One region of the Nocardiopsis alba genome, then DNA from elsewhere that is predicted to be linked to it. Evidence: riboswitches for the same ligand, from Rfam matches in the RefSeq annotation. Region 1 holds a riboswitch; the other holds the start of a gene.

Evidence for each region. A riboswitch is a leader RNA that binds a small molecule or an ion and turns the genes downstream of it on or off. The one in region 1 is predicted to bind cobalamin.
Region 2: it holds a riboswitch for cobalamin, as region 1 does, so the genes downstream of both, TR33_RS08335 (ribonucleoside-diphosphate reductase subunit alpha) here and TR33_RS21875 (VWA domain-containing protein) in region 1, are expected to answer to the same signal.

Annotation. Positions count from the first base shown of each region.
Region 1 is NZ_BAZE01000013.1:136,707-144,206, forward strand. Features, by position in the region: gene TR33_RS21850 (ferredoxin-like domain-containing protein) at 1-3, shown strand, start outside; gene TR33_RS21855 (precorrin-8X methylmutase) at 1-665, shown strand, start outside; gene TR33_RS21860 (precorrin-2 C(20)-methyltransferase) at 662-2,176, shown strand; gene TR33_RS21865 (cobalt-precorrin-4/precorrin-4 C(11)-methyltransferase) at 2,161-2,943, shown strand; gene TR33_RS21870 (bifunctional cobalt-precorrin-7 (C(5))-methyltransferase/cobalt-precorrin-6B (C(15))-methyltransferase) at 2,912-4,198, opposite strand; cobalamin riboswitch at 4,254-4,392, shown strand; gene TR33_RS21875 (VWA domain-containing protein) at 4,426-6,501, shown strand; gene cobO (cob(I)yrinic acid a,c-diamide adenosyltransferase) at 6,501-7,115, shown strand; gene TR33_RS21885 (bifunctional hydrogenobyrinic acid a,c-diamide synthase/histidinol phosphate aminotransferase CobBC) at 7,109-7,500, shown strand, end outside.
Region 2 is NZ_BAZE01000003.1:566,823-574,322, forward strand. Features, by position in the region: gene TR33_RS08335 (ribonucleoside-diphosphate reductase subunit alpha) at 1-3,297, opposite strand, end outside; cobalamin riboswitch at 3,442-3,641, opposite strand; gene TR33_RS08340 (hypothetical protein) at 3,960-4,532, opposite strand; gene TR33_RS08345 (NYN domain-containing protein) at 4,559-6,259, opposite strand; gene TR33_RS08350 (sigma-70 family RNA polymerase sigma factor) at 6,447-7,500, opposite strand, start outside.

The sequences.
Region 1 (7,500 bases):
TGACCACCCCGAAACGCCCGCCCAGGCGCTACGACTACATCGACGACGGATCCGCGATCTACGTCGACTCGTTCGCGACCATCCGGAGCGAGGCCCGGCTCGACCACCTGCCCGCCGACGCCGAACGGCTCGCGGTGCGCATGATCCACGGCACCGGTCAGGTCGACCTGGCCGAGGACCTGGTCGTCCATCCCGGTCTGGTGTCCGCCGCGCGTGCGGCGCTGCGGGCCGGCGCGCCGATCCTGTGCGACGCCACCATGGTCGCGACCGGGGTGACCAGGAGCCGGCTACCGGCCGACAACGAGGTGCTCTGCCTCCTCGGAGACCCCCGCGTGCCGGCCCTGGCCCGAGAGTGGGGCACCACCCGCAGCGCGGCCGCGGTCTCCCTGTGGGAACCGATGTTGGAGGGCGCGGTCGTCGCCGTCGGCAACGCCCCCACGGCCCTGTTCCACCTGATGGAGATGTTGATCGACGGGGCCCCGAGGCCGAGCGCGATCATCGGCTGCCCGGTCGGGTTCATCGGCGCAGCCGAGTCCAAGCAGGCCCTCACCGAGCTGGCCGAACGGCATGGGATCGACGTCCCCCACGTGGTCGCGCTCGGCCGTCGGGGAGGATCGGCGATGACCGCCTCGGCCCTCAACGCCCTGGCCAAGGAGGAAGAGTGACCGGACGTCTTCGAGGTGTCGGTGTGGGTCCGGGAGACCCCGAACTGATCACCCTCAAAGCGGCCCGCCTCATCGGTGAGGCGGACGTCGTCGCCTACCACGCGGCCTCCGGACGGGGCTCCAACGCCCGCCGGATCGCCGCCGACCTGATCCCCGAGGGGGCGATCGAGGAGCGGCTCACCTACCCGGTGACCACCGGCGCCACCGACCATCCCGGCGGCTACGAAGGGGCCCTGGCCGACTTCTACGAGGAGTCCGCCGCGCGCCTGGCCGCCCACCTCGACGCCGGCCGGGACGTCGTCCTGCTCTCCGAGGGTGACCCGCTGTTCTACGGCTCGTACATGTACATGCACGACCGGCTCTCCGAACACCACGAGACGGAGATCGTGCCCGGCGTGCCCGCGTTCACGGCGGCCACGGCCACGGCGGCGGCGCCCCTGGCCCGCCAGACCGACGTGCTCACGGTCCTGCCCGGCACCCTGCCCGAACCGGAGTTGGCGCGGCGGCTCGCCGACACCGACGCGGCCGTGATCATGAAGCTGGGCCGGACCTTCCCCGCCGTCCGTCGGGCGTTGGAGGCGGCCGGCCGGTTGGAGCACGCGGTCTACGTCGAGCGCGCCTCGATGGATCGTGAACGCCGTCTCCCGGTGGCCGAGGTCGACCCCGACACGGTGCCCTACTTCTCCCTGATCCTGGTCACCGGGGACAGCCTCAACGGTCGGCGCTCCAGGGACGGCGCCGTGACGGAGGCGCGGACCCCGGAGTCCGCGACGGCCGAGGCCGAACTGCTGGTCGTCGGCCTGGGGCCCGGCCCCGACCACTGGATCACCCCCGAGACCACGGCGGCGCTGGCCGAGGTGGACCACGTGGTGGGCTACGGCCCCTACGTCGACCGGGTCCCCCAGCGCGCGGGCCTGACCCGCCACTCCTCCGGCAACACCGTCGAGATCGACCGCGCGCGTCTGGCCCTGGACCTGGCCCGTCGGGGCGAGCGCGTCGCCGTGGTCTCGGGCGGGGACGCCGGCGTCTTCGGTATGGCCACCGCCGTGTTCGAGGCGGCCCAGGACCCCGTCCACCGGGACGTGCCGGTCCGGGTGCTGCCCGGGGTCAGTGCCGTCCAGGCGGTGGCGGCCCGTGCCGGCGCGCCGATCGGTGGGGACTTCGCGGTGATGAGCCTGTCGGATCGGCTCAAGCCCTGGGAGGTGATCGAACGCCGGCTCCGCTCCGTGGCCGAGGCCGACCTGGTGCTGGCCGTGTACAACCCGGCCTCCCGTTCTCGGACCGAGCAGATCGCCCACGCCCGACGGATCCTGTTGGAGCACCGCGACCCCGACACCGTGGTCGTCGTCGGCCGCGACGTCGGTCGGGAGGGAGAGACCCTCCTGACGACCACCTTGAAAGAGCTCGACACCACCACGATCGACATGCGCTGTCTGCTGATCGTGGGCGCCTCCGGGACCCGGGTCGACCCGGCCGGCCGGGTCTGGACCCCCAGGTGGGTGAGGACGTGACCGTCCACTTCGTGGGGGCGGGCCCCGGCGCCGCCGACCTGCTGACGCTGCGCGCCGCCCGCATGCTGGCGGCGGCCGACGTGGTGCTCTACCCCGGCACCTACGTGGACGCGGAGGTTCTCTCCCACTGCGCGTCCGACGTCGAGGCGATCGACACCCAGGGTCTGGACCTGGACCGCATCACCGAACTGTTGGTCGCGGCGCACTCCGGGGACCGCGAGGTCGTGCGGCTCACCTCGGGCGACCCGTCGCTGTACTCCGCGTTGTCCGAGCAGACCCGCCGACTCGACGCCCACGGCGTCCCCTGGGACGTCACCCCGGGGGTGCCCGCCTACGCGGCCGCCTCGGCCATGGTCGGTCGGGAGCTGACCGTGCCGCTGGTGGCCCAGTCGGTGGTGCTGACCCGGACCCGGGCCCGTTCGACGGCGATGCCGGACACCGAGAGCCTGTCCGCGTTCGCCCGGACGCGGGCCACCCTGGTCCTGCACCTGGCGATCCGCCGCGTCCGGGAACTGATGGTCGAGATCGCCCCCGAGTACGGCGACGACTGCCCGGTGATCGTGGTGCACAAGGTCGGCCATCCGGACGTGTCGGTGCTGCGCGGCACGGTCGCCGACATCGCCGACCTGGTGGAGGGAGCCGGACTCCGGCAGGCGGCCGTGATCCTCGTGGGCCGGGCCCTGGACCCGCGCGGGGGAGGGGAGTCCCACCTCTACGATCCGTGCCGCCCCAGGGTCAAGGGTCGACCGTCAGAGCCCACTGGGTGACCGTGCGCGCGGGCGTCCACCCGGTGAAGGTGCCGACGGGCGCGGCGGTCTCGACCTGGATCCGGGTGAGCTCTCCGCCGTGACGACGGCGGGCGTCCGCGAGCAGGGCCTCGGTCTCCAGGGTCACGCCGTGCACCACGAGCCGGCCGCCCGGCGACAGGGCGTCCAGGCAGGCGTCGAGTACGCCCGGCCGGGTCGCGCCACCGCCGACGAACACCGCGTCGGGCCCGGCGAGATCGCCCAGCGCCTCCGGGGCCCGGCCGGTGACCACCCGGAGACCGGGGACCCCCAGCCGTCCGGCGTTGCGTTCGATCCGCGCCGCCCGGTCGGCGTTCGCCTCCACGGCGTCGGCCGAGCAGGTCGGGTGGGCGCGCATCCACTCGATGCCGATCGATCCGGCCCCCGCGCCCACGTCCCACAGGTGCTGTCCGGGCGAGGGCGCCAATCGGGCCAGGGCCGAGGCGCGCAGGTCCCGTTTGGTGAGCTGGCCGTCGTGTTTGAAGGCGTCATCGGGAAGTCCGGTGACCAGGCCGTACCCGACCGGTCCGGCGAGTTCGAGGGCGAGCACGTGCAGGGCGGAGACCTTCTCGGCGGGGATGGACGCCCATCCTTCGGCCGTGCCCTCCAACCGTGACTCCGAGGGCGCGCCCAGGTCGCCCAGGACCGTCATCCGGCTCTCTCCGTACCCGGCGCCGACCAGCATCCCGGCGACCGTCGCGGGCGTGCCCGCGTCGGAGGAGAGCACCAGGACACGACGTCCCGGCGCGAGCCTGCGCAGAAGCGGGCGGGGGTCCCGGCCGACGAGGCTCACCACGGCGCACCGTTCGGCGGGCCACCCCATACGGGCGCGGGCCAGGGCGACGGAGGAGACGGCCGGTTCCAGACGTACGGTCTCGGGACCCAACGCGTCGATCAGGGTGGTGCCGATCCCCGACACCAACGGGTCTCCGGAGGCGAGCGCCACCGTACGGGCCCCGTCGAGGGAGGCCAACAGGTCGGGCAGCCCCTCACGGAGCGGGGAGGGCCAGGGCTCGCGGCGTTGCCCGGGCGTCTCCGGAAGCATGGACAGGTGCCGGTGGCCGCCCAGCACCACCTCCGCCTCCAGAACCAGCGTGCGCAGGCGTTCGGGCAGCCCGGACCAGCCGTCGGCCCCGACACCGACGACGGTGATCCCGACCCCTTCGGCGGGGAGGGGCGTCTCGCCCGGCAGGGCCCGGCCGGGCACCCGACGGGGAGGGCGCGTGTCGTCCTTCATGGCCCTGACGCTATCGTGGCGGGCAACAGGCGCGAGGTGCCCCTGCCCGCCCGGCCATCGGAAACGGTGGTGACGGCGGGAGGGGAGAATCTGGGAAGCCCGGTGAGATTCCGGCACAGGCCCGCTGCGGTGAACCGAGCCTCCGTGAGGAGGACCCGGCAAGTCCGAAGACCGGCCTCGCGCCCGCCCATGACGTATGGCGAAACGAGCGGGAGCCTCACATGCCATTGCGGTCTTCGCACTTTCCCTTCTCCGCGATCGTCGGTTGCGACACCGAACCCCTCGACGACCTCGGACTCTCCCTGGTCCTGACCAGCGTCTCGCCGGAGATCGGCGGCGTCCTGGTCCGCGGCGAGAAGGGCACCGCCAAGTCCACCGCGGTGCGGGCGCTGGCCTCCCTGCTGCCGCCCATCGACGTCCATCGCGGGGACCGCTTCTCCGTGGACCCGGCCGACCCCGGACAGCACTCGCCCGACGGTCCCTTCGGCCCCGAGACCCCGGTGGAGAGCCGGCCGGTCCGGCTGGTCGAACTCCCCGTCGGCGCCACCGAGGACCGGGTCCTGGGCTCCCTGCACCTGGAGCAGGCGCTCACCCGAGGACAGGTCGCCTACGAACCCGGACTACTGGCCCGAGCCCACCGCGGGCTGCTCTACGTCGACGAGGTCAACCTCCTCCACGACCACCTGGTCGACCTCCTGCTGGACGCGGCGGCCACCGGCCGGGTGACCGTCGAACGCGACGGCTTCTCCGTGGAGCACACGGCCCGCTTCCTGCTCATCGGCACGATGAACCCGGAGGAGGGCGAGCTGCGCCCGCAGCTCCTCGACCGTTTCGGGCTCACCGTGGAGATCGCCGCGCCGACCGAGCCCCGTGCCCGCGCCGAGGTGGTCCGACGCCGGATGGCCTACGACACCGACCCGGCCGGCTTCGCCGAGCGCTACCGCGAGACCGAGCGGGCCCTGTCCGCGCGTATCGCCGAGGCGCGCGACGCCCTGGACCGGGTCCGGCTGTCCGAGGCGGCGCTGCTCAAGATCGCCGAGGTGTGCGCCGCCTTCGAGGTCGACGGTCTGCGCGCCGACATCGTCACCGCCCGCACGGCGGTCGCGCACGCCGCCTGGGAGGGGCGGACCGAGGTGACCCGCGCCGACATCCGCCGCGCCGCCACCCTCGCCCTGCCGCACCGGCGCAGGCGCAACCCCTTCGACGCCCCGGGGCTGGACGAGGAGCTCCTCGACCGGGTCCTGGGCGAGGAGGAGCTCCCGCCCGATCCGCCGGAACCCTCGGGCCCGGACGGCGGCGACGACCCCGTCGACACCCCGCCCGAGGGCGACGGCGCACCGGACGCCGAAGGCCCCGAACCCACCGAGGGCCCGGCCGACGGACCGATCGGTGAGGAGACCGGCCCGGAGCCGGAGACGATCCCGGAGCCCGCTCCGCACGAACCCGTGGGCGAGGATCGCCCCGACTCCGAGTCCCGGCCGTCCGCCGCCCCGCTCCCCACGGCCAAGGCGGCCGCCCCCTACCGCCCCCGTACGTTCACCGTGCGGGGGACCGGAGAGGGCGCCGACGGTCGACGCAGCCGCGCCATCGGAACCCGGGGCCGCCGGGTCGGCGCCTCCCGCCCCGGCCCGGGCCGGGGCTCCTCGCTCCACCTGGTGGAGACCGTGCGGGCCGCCGCCTCACGACCGGGCGAGGGGGAGCGGATCCGGCTGCGTCCGGAGGACCTGCGCGTCGCGATCCGGGAGGGCAGGGAGAGCAACCTGGTCCTGTTCTGCGTCGACGCCTCCGGCTCCATGGCCGCGCGCAAACGCATGACCGAGGTCAAGACCGCGATCCTCTCGCTCCTGCTGGACGCCTACCGCAGACGCGACAAGGTCGGCCTGATCACCTTCCGGGGGAGCACGGCCGAACTCACGCTGCCGCCCACCCGTTCGGTGGACGTGGCCGCCGTCCGTCTCGACGAGATGCCCGCCGGCGGCCGCACCCCGCTCGCCGAGGGGCTGCTGGAGGCCGCCCGGGTGGTCCGACGGGAACGCCTGCGCGACGCGCGCCTGCGTCCGCTCCTGGTCGTGGTCACCGACGGCCGGGCCACCGGGGGACGGGGCGCCGTCGGCCGTGCCCTGGACGCCGCCGACCACGTCGCCGGACTCGGGGTCACCACGGTCGTGGTGGACAGCGAGTCCGGTCCCCTGCGTCTGGGGCTGGCCGCCACCCTCGCCGCCCGCCTGGACGCCGACCATCTGCCCGTCGGCGAGGTCGACGCCGACGCCCTGAGCGACGCCGTACGAGAAAGGGCCGCCTGATGCCCCAGGGACAGCCGTCCGTCGTCCCCGACGACGGACTCACCACACGCCAACGCCGCAACCTTCCGCTCCTGGCCGTCCACACCGGTGACGGCAAGGGCAAGTCGACGGCCGCGTTCGGTCTGGCCCTGCGCGGCTGGAACCAGGGCTGGCGGATCGGGGTGTTCCAGTTCGTCAAGTCGGCGAAGTGGCGCATCGGCGAGCAGACCGTCCTGGAACGCCTGGGCCGGCTCCACGAGGAGACCGGCGAGGGCGGCCCGGTCGAATGGCACAAGATGGGCTCCGGCTGGTCCTGGATCCGCCACCGCGACGGGGCCGAGGACCACGCGGCCGCCGCCGCGCAGGGGTGGGAGGAGATCAAGCGCAGACTCACCGAGCAGACGCACGACCTGCTCATCCTCGACGAGTTCACCTACCCGATCGCCTGGGGGTGGGTCGACGTCGAGGACGTCGTCGCCGCCCTGGAGAGCCGTCCCGGACGCCAGCACGTGGTGATCACCGGCCGTCGGGCCGACCCGCGTCTACTGGAGGCCGCCGATCTGGTCACCGAGATGACCAAGGTCAAGCACCCGATGGACGCCGGCCGGAAGGGCCAACGAGGGATCGAATGGTGACGTCCCCCCTCCGCCCGGAGGGGACCGCCCCGCCCCGGTTGATGATCGCCGCGCCCATGACGGGGCAGGGCAAGACCACGATCGCGACCGGGCTGATGGCGGCGCTCCGGGCCGCCGGTCACACGGTGAGCGGGCACAAGGTCGGGCCCGACTACATCGATCCCGGTTACCACGCCCTGGGCACCGGACGGCCCGGCCGCAACCTCGACCCCCACCTGGTGGGCGAGGAGCGGGTGGCGCCGCTGCTCCTGCACGGGGCGCGCGGCGCCGACATCGCCGTCGTCGAAGGCGTGATGGGGCTGCACGACGGACGGATCGGCACCGACGGGTTCGCCTCCTCCGCGCACGTGGCGGCCCTGACCGCGACCCCCGTGGTGCTGGTCGT
Region 2 (7,500 bases), on a different contig from region 1:
CGGGTCGACCTCGAACGAGGTGGCGTACAGGTCCTTCAGGTCGTCCGGCACCCGGTCGATCTCCCCCAGGCTGCCGTCGTGACGCTTCAGCTCCGCGACCATCTCCTCGTCCCACAGGCCGCGCTCCTTGAGGTCGCGGACCAGGTGGTCGTTGACCACGGTGAAGTCGCCGGACATGTTCGACTTGACGTACAGGTTCCGGTAGACCGGCTCGATCGACTGGTTGACGCCCGTGATGTTGGCGATGGTCGCGGTGGGGGCGATCGCCATGACGTTGGAGTTGCGCATCCCCGTGGTGCGCACCCGCTCGCGCAGCGAGTCCCAGTCCAGCGTCTCACCGCGGTCCATGTCCAGGTCGCCGCCGCGGGCCTCGGCCAGCAGCCGCAACGAGTCGATCGGCAGGACGCCGCGGCTCCACAGGGAGCCCTCGAAGGTCTCGTAGGAACCGCGCTCGGCGGCCAGCTCCATGGACGCCTCGATCGCGTAGTAGCCGATCAGCTCCATGCTCTCGTCGGCGAAGCTCACCGCGCCTTCGGAACCGTAGGGCGTGCGGAGCTCGAACAGGGCGTCCTGGAACCCCATGAGCCCCAGCCCGACGGGACGGTGACGCATGTTCGCGCGTCGGGCCTCGGGGATCGTGTAGAAGTTCACGTCGATGACGTTGTCGAGCATGCGCACGGCGGTGCGGACGGTACGGCGCAGCCGCTCGACGTCGATGCCCTCGGCGCTCACGTGGCGGGCCAGGTTGACCGAGCCGAGGTTGCAGACCGCGACCTCGTCCTTGTCGGTGTTCAGCGTGATCTCGGTGCACAGGTTGGAGGAGTGCACCACACCGACGTGCTGCTGCGGCGAACGCAGGTTGGACGGGTCCTTGAAGGTGATCCAGGGGTGGCCGGTCTCGAACAGCATGGTGAGCATGCGACGCCACAGGTCGACGGCGGGCAGCGTCCGGTGGACCTTGATCCGCCCGGCCCGCGCCTCGGCCTCGTAGCGCTCGTAGGCCTCGACGAACTCCAGACCGTACTTGTCGTGGAGGTCGGGGACCTCGTCCGGGGAGAACAGGGTCCAGCTCCCCTGCTCCTCCACACGCTTCATGAACAGGTCCGGAACCCAGTTCGCGGTGTTCATGTCGTGGGTGCGGCGGCGCTCGTCGCCGGTGTTCTTGCGAAGGTCGAGGAACTCCTCGATGTCGATGTGCCAGGTCTCCAGGTAGGCACAGACCGCGCCCTTGCGCTTCCCGCCGTTGTGCACCAGACCGGCCGCGGTCATGTACGTCTCATCGGTCTCCACCTTGAGGTCGAAGACGGTCGGGACGATCTCCGTCTCTCCGACCTCACGGACACGGGTGAACACCATGCCCTTGTGTTCGATCCAGTTCCGCTTGGTCAGGGGACGACAGCCCACCAGCTCGGCGATGCCCTCGACCGCGGGAACCCGGATGTCGAACGCCTTGGCGGTTCCATCGAACCGGATCTCGGTGCCGTCCGAGCGGCGTCCGGTGTGCGACTGTTCACGCTCTCGGTACTGTCCGGCGGCCGGAACCCCCAGGCGGAGCAGCTGGTAGCGCACTCCCAGAGCCAGAGGACGCGAAGTGCTGGTGAAGTAGATCTCCACCCCGCGGGAGACGCCGCCGTCGGTCTCGAGCAGCCCCTGGAGCAGAGCCCTGGTCTGGGCGTGCGGGAGGTGGGAGAACCGACGGGAGATCCTCTTGTCCTTTCGAGCGTCGTAGACGTCCTCGAAGGTGAAGGGGAGGGTCGGCTCGCCCGCGCCGGTGATACGACCGGTCCGTTCGTCACGAACCGCGCCCCGGCCGAAGGACCAGTGGATCTGGAGGTAGGTCTCGTCGCGCCCCGTCTCCCAGTAGTGGATGCCCCGGCTCTCCAGGTAGTGCCGGACGAACTCCAGGTGGGTGTCGAGTTCGGGGTTGCCGGAGACCCCCCACTGCTGCCCGCCCTTCGACAGGTGGCCGTCACCGAGCAGGATCCCGTAGAGACGGGCGTCATCCTCGGTGAACCCCTCGACCGGAACGATCTCCCGGGGAACGACCTGGGCGACGTAGTCGCCCTTCTCCAACCGGCCGGCGTCGACCCACTCGGCACGGACCTTGTCGTCCTCGAGCCAGGCCAGGGTCCGGCTGTTCGACTGACCCAGCGGGACACCCTGGATCGCGTAGAAGGGGTGTCCGGAGGTGACCTCGATGTCCTCGATCGAATGCTTGATCTTCACCCGCACCATGGGATCGACCTGGTCGTACATCATGACGTCGGTGACCTCGCGGTAGACACCGCTGTGCCCCAGGACCAGATCGCCGACCTCGATCTCGGAGATGGCCTTGCTCCCGTCCGCCGTATAGACGGGTGTGTCGGGCGCGAAGCACTGGTTGACCGCGACGGCGGTGTCGTTGGCGATCTTCAGGAAGGGGACGACGCCCTGGCTCTTGCCGTTGGTGCCCTTGATGTGGGAGCCCAGGCCGCGGACCGGGGTCCAGTCGTTGCCCAGACCGCCCGAGTACTTCGACAGCATCGCGTTGTTGCCGATGCCGTGGAAGATCTCCTGGAGGTCGTCACCGATCGTGGTGAGGAAGCAGGAGGAGAGCTGCGCGCGGACCGTGCCCGCGTTGAACAGGGTGGGCGTGGAGGCCATGAAGTCGAACGAGGACAGCAGCTCGTAGAACTCGATCGCGCGGGCCTCACGGTCGTCCTCGTTGAGGGCCAGGCCCATGGCGACGCGCATGAAGAAGGCCTGCGGCAGCTCGTAGCGGACGTCGTCGCTGTGCAGGAAGTAGCGGTCGTAGAGGGTCTGGAGGCCCAGGAAGGTGAACTGCTCGTCGCGATCGGCGTGCAGGGCCCGCCCCAGCACGTCCAGGTCGAACCCGGCCAGGGCGGGGTCGAGCTGGCCGAGCTCGACGCCCCGGCGCACGTAGGCCGCCAGGTAGCCGGCGTAGCGGTCGCCCATCTCGGTCTGCCCGGCGGTCTCGTGGGCGTCGAAGACGAAGCTCAGCGCCTCGGTGCGGAGCTTGTCGAGCAGCAGACGCGCGGCCACGTAGGAGTAGTCCGGGTCGACCTCGACGAAGCTGCGGGCGGCCATGACCAGGGCGAGCTCGACCTCGGAGTCGGCGATGCCGGGGTAGAAGCCGCGCCGCGCCTCGTCGAGGACCTTCTCCGCCGAAACACCGGTGAGACCGGCGCAGGCCTCGGCCACCACGTGTTCGATCCGGTCGATGGCGGTGCCAGGGCCACCCTCGTGGGTCTGCGTGGGCCGAACGGATACGGGCGCGGCCTCGACGTCAAGGGTCATAAAGCGGCTCCAACCTCGGTAGAAGAGTCCCCGGGGGCACACGAGTGAGCACGCGGCACGCAGCAGTGGAGGTGTACGTCGAACCTGTACGGTCCACCGGTGGGTCGCGGCGGCTCTCCCTCGAAGCCCCGTCGTCGTACGCACCTGAGGTGCGTGCGGGTGGCAGGTCTTCGGACTCGTGGGCTTCCTACTCCACCGTCGCTTCCCAGGGCCTGAACGGCTCCCAGTGCCTATGACGGCTTTCGTTCCCACTCACCGCTGCGGGGCAGTCCCGGATTCGCACCGGGTTCCCTCTTGCCTCACCCGCCCCGGAGGGCCGGTGAACCACCAGCGGGAGCGATACTACATCTAGGGGATGGTGGGTTGGTACACCGCAAGATGATGGCGTGTCGCGGGTTCTTCGGACGTATCGACCGTGGCCGGATCCCGCCGCCGAACATGGTATGAGGGGGCGAGACGGCCCCGCCCGGGGTCGCTCTCACCCGGCGGGATCGATGCTCCCACAGGGTGCGGGGCGGTCGGGACCACGCCCGAGAACCCGCCGCAGGCCCCCTCCTCCCCCTCGCGTCGCTCGGGGCGGGGAAGGAAAGCTCACACGAAGCCGGCCGCCTCCGGTCGCGGGCCCGGGGTCGTCGACGCTCCGGGCCGCGGATCGGCCGGGGTCACACCTCGTCGAGGATGAGGTCCAGGTCGTCCTCGGGCCTGCCGAGGTCGGATCGGATACGGAACCGGATTCTCAGCAGTTCGAGGAAGAGGTCCTCGACGTAGGGGCTCCGCGAGCATCCGGCGTGGAAGCGCGCGCCCGCGGTGGCCCAGCGTTCGGCCCCCTCCAGGTCGTCGTGCGCGTACAGCGCCTCGGCGACGTGGATGAGGGTGGGCAGCCCGGCGGGACCGCCCGACTCCAGGCGTTCCAGGTGGTATTCGGCCTGGCGGCGTTCGTCCAGTTGCAGGAGGGCGCCCGCGCTCAGGGCGTGCGGGTCGATCACGGTGACGCCGCCGTCGTCGATCGCCCGCTGGTAGGCCGAGCAGGCACGCTCGAACTCTTGGGCGATCTCCCACTGTTCGCCCGCGCGCACGAACAGTTCGGCGCGGCCGACCTCGCTTCCCGCGTCGACCCGGTTGGCCAGGTCCAGTAGTTGGGCGGCGATCCGACCGTGCTCACCCGACCGGACGGCGTGGAATTCCAACCGGTCGAGTTCTGCCGTCGTCACGTGGGTCAACCGCATCGCCCCCATCCCCTACTCGCACTCCCGCGCGCCGATCAGGTCCTGGCACGCTCCAGGGCCTGCCAGAACCCTTGGCGCAGTCCGTCACGGACCTCGTCGCGCAACAGGTGGTCGATCGGGAGCGAGGAGCCCTGAAGCAGGCGGGCCTCCAGGTCGGAGGGCATTCGTGGCCGTCTGGCCAGAACCGCCTCCACCCATAGGGCCGGAGCCTCGCGTGCGATCGACTCCGCGAAGTCGTTCCCTTCCCTGTGCGCGACATGCACCGCTTCATCAACGGTATGCGGGGCGGGGCCCGTCTGCTGGGCATATCCAGGACTGGGGGCGGATTCCTGGTGTCCCCTGGGGCCGAATCGGTCGTCGTACTCGGGACCAGTAGGCCGCCGCTCCCCGAAACGGGGGTCGGCGCCACCGCGGCGTGCGGCGTCAGCTTCCGTACTGGTCCCATAGGTAGGGTTTGGGTCCGACCCACCTCCGAAACCCTGGTCCTCGCCGGGTCCGCCCCCGTATCTGGGGTCGGGTGCGGGTGGGGTTCTGCGGGGCGGAGGTCCCTGGGGGGCGTCGGTGGCGAAGGAGACCTGCGGGCCCGTTCCGGGGTCGAAGGCGGCCTGGGGGCCGGTACCTCCGAAGGCCGGTTGGGGTCCGGTGCCACCACCGAACCCGGGCTGGGGTCCGGTGCTGTCGTAGCCGGCAGGGCCCGTACCGAGGCCGGGGGCCGTGCCGTTCGGGGGCGCCGAGGGAAGGCCGTAGCCGTTCGGTTCGGCGCCGCGCATCGACTGGTGGGCGCCGGTGCTCGGGGGCGGGTAGGGGGTCTGGCCGTTCTGGCCCGCGGGGGAGCCCGGGTAGGCGGCGGCGCCGTTGACCGGTTGTCCCCCGGTGGGGAAGCCGTTGGCGTCGATGCCCCCGGAGGCCCTGTTCTCTCCGCCGGAGCCGGCCAGGTGGTCGCCGCGTTGCTGGGCGAGGGAGCGTCGCATGGCGCGCAGTTGCTCCATGGCGCTGCCCTGGGGGACGGACTGTCCGCCGGTGCCGGCGAACATGGCCTCCAGTCCGCCGGTGGAGGTGTCGGCGGGCTGTTCGGGCTGGGCGCGACGCCCTCGTTCCGCGGAGCGGGGGCGGGCGGGCGCCTGTTCGGGGACCGGTGTGGCGCGCCCGTTGGCGAAGGGGGTGGTCGTCTTGGCGGCGTTCTCCTGGGTGGATCCGCCGCCGGAGAGCAGTTCGACGTGGGGGCGCAGGTGGCCCGCGCCGATCTCGATGAGGTCGTCGCACTCCTGGCGCAGGGACCGGGAGATGGTCCAGTTGCCCTCCACCGAGATGTGCACGACGGTGACGCGCACGCCCATCTCCTGGACGTCGGCGACCACCGGGGCCATGTCCTCGTCCCCGCTGACCAGGACCGCGTCGCACAGGACACCGGTCCGGGCGAGTGTGGTCAGGTCGCGTTGGACGTAGCTCTCCACGCCCTCGCGGCGCCCCGGGCGGATCCGGGCGGCTCTGAACTTGATGCCGGGGATGTCGGCGATGCCGTCCTGTTCCTGGGTCCTCCGGTCGTCGGCGATCGCCTCGTACCAGTAGCAGCGCAGGAGCGGCAGCCCCGTGCGGTCTCGCGCGACCTCGTTGAGGAACTGGACGAGACCGGAATAGTCCCAGGCGACGGAATCCCGGTTACGGGTTCCGTGTACGGCCATCGCGCCGTCGGCGAGAAGGTATCCCGCGTCGACGAACAACGCGCAACGGTCCACGTGACACCGCCCCCTTCCCTGTCGATCTCTGGGGCCATATCCATGACCGGGGCACAGCCTAGCCAAATCCGTCTGGTTTTGCGTTCCGCCTGTGAATACCCACGGTTATGGTCTTGCTACTCAACGGCGATTCCCCTGGATGTCCGTGGTTTTCCGAGCGCTGTGAACAGCGCCTCGATAACCGGGATCAGGTGCGCATAGGGGCCGCGAGTGCGATGACCCCCACCAGTAGCGCGTCCTGTTCGGAGAGGATTCGGATTTCCGATTCCCTGCCGAGCACCGCGTCGAATCGCGTCACGTCGGTACCGAAGGTCATCGGATCCCCGTCCGCTCCACGCGCGGAACCCACGAAGGCGTTGTCGACGGTTCCCGGCCCTTCGGAAGGGGCGTGGGGGACACCGTCGATCAGGACACGGTCGCCGCCCAATTCGGCGTCCCCTTCCCAGGCGACCACGTCGACCCCGGTCCGGACCGCCGTCGGGAGCAGCCCCGAGACCGGGAAGGCCGCTCCGTTCGAGTCCTGGAAGACCGCCGAGGTCTCGTCCAGGACCATCGCCTGCTGGTACCCCTCCACGGCGGGGTCCTCCAGGACCAGGACCAGGCTCCAGCCCGCGTAGACGCCGCGCCCCTCTTGGGCGGGGACGTCGGCGACCCACCACTGCCCGCCACCGGAGGCGCGCACCAGGTCGGTGACGTCGGCGAACGACTGGTAGGCCGAGTAGGCGGGCAGGTCGGCGGAGCGGGTCTCGGTGGCGGTGACGGTGGTGTAGGCGGCCATGCCCGGCCCCTTCACCCGCGCGGTCGGCACGCCCGGGTCCCCGGAGGCGGAGAAGTACAGCCCGGCCCAGCGGACCGAACCGCCCTCGGGAAGGGACCAGGTGGCGGAGCTGGAGGAGGTGGTCGTGGGGTCCTGGTCGCGGTCGAGCGGGGCCATCACCCAGTTGTCGTTGTCGATGCCCTCCCCGGAGCGGGCGCGGGCCTGGGCGCAGTCGCCCTCCTCGTGCTCCTCCGGTTCGTCCTCGTCCCGGTGGTCTTCGCCCGGGTCGGTGGGTTCGACGGTCTCCCCGGGAAGCTCGGGGAGTTCGGGTGTCAGGGGAGGTCCGGTCGGAGCGGGGTCCTCGTCCTCGAGGGACGGCGCCTCCGGGGTCGGGTATCCGGGCGGTCCGTCGGGTGTCCCTTCCTCACCTCCGCCGAGCAGGTCGTCGAGGGCCTCGCCCGCGTCCTCGGGAGAGACGTGGTCG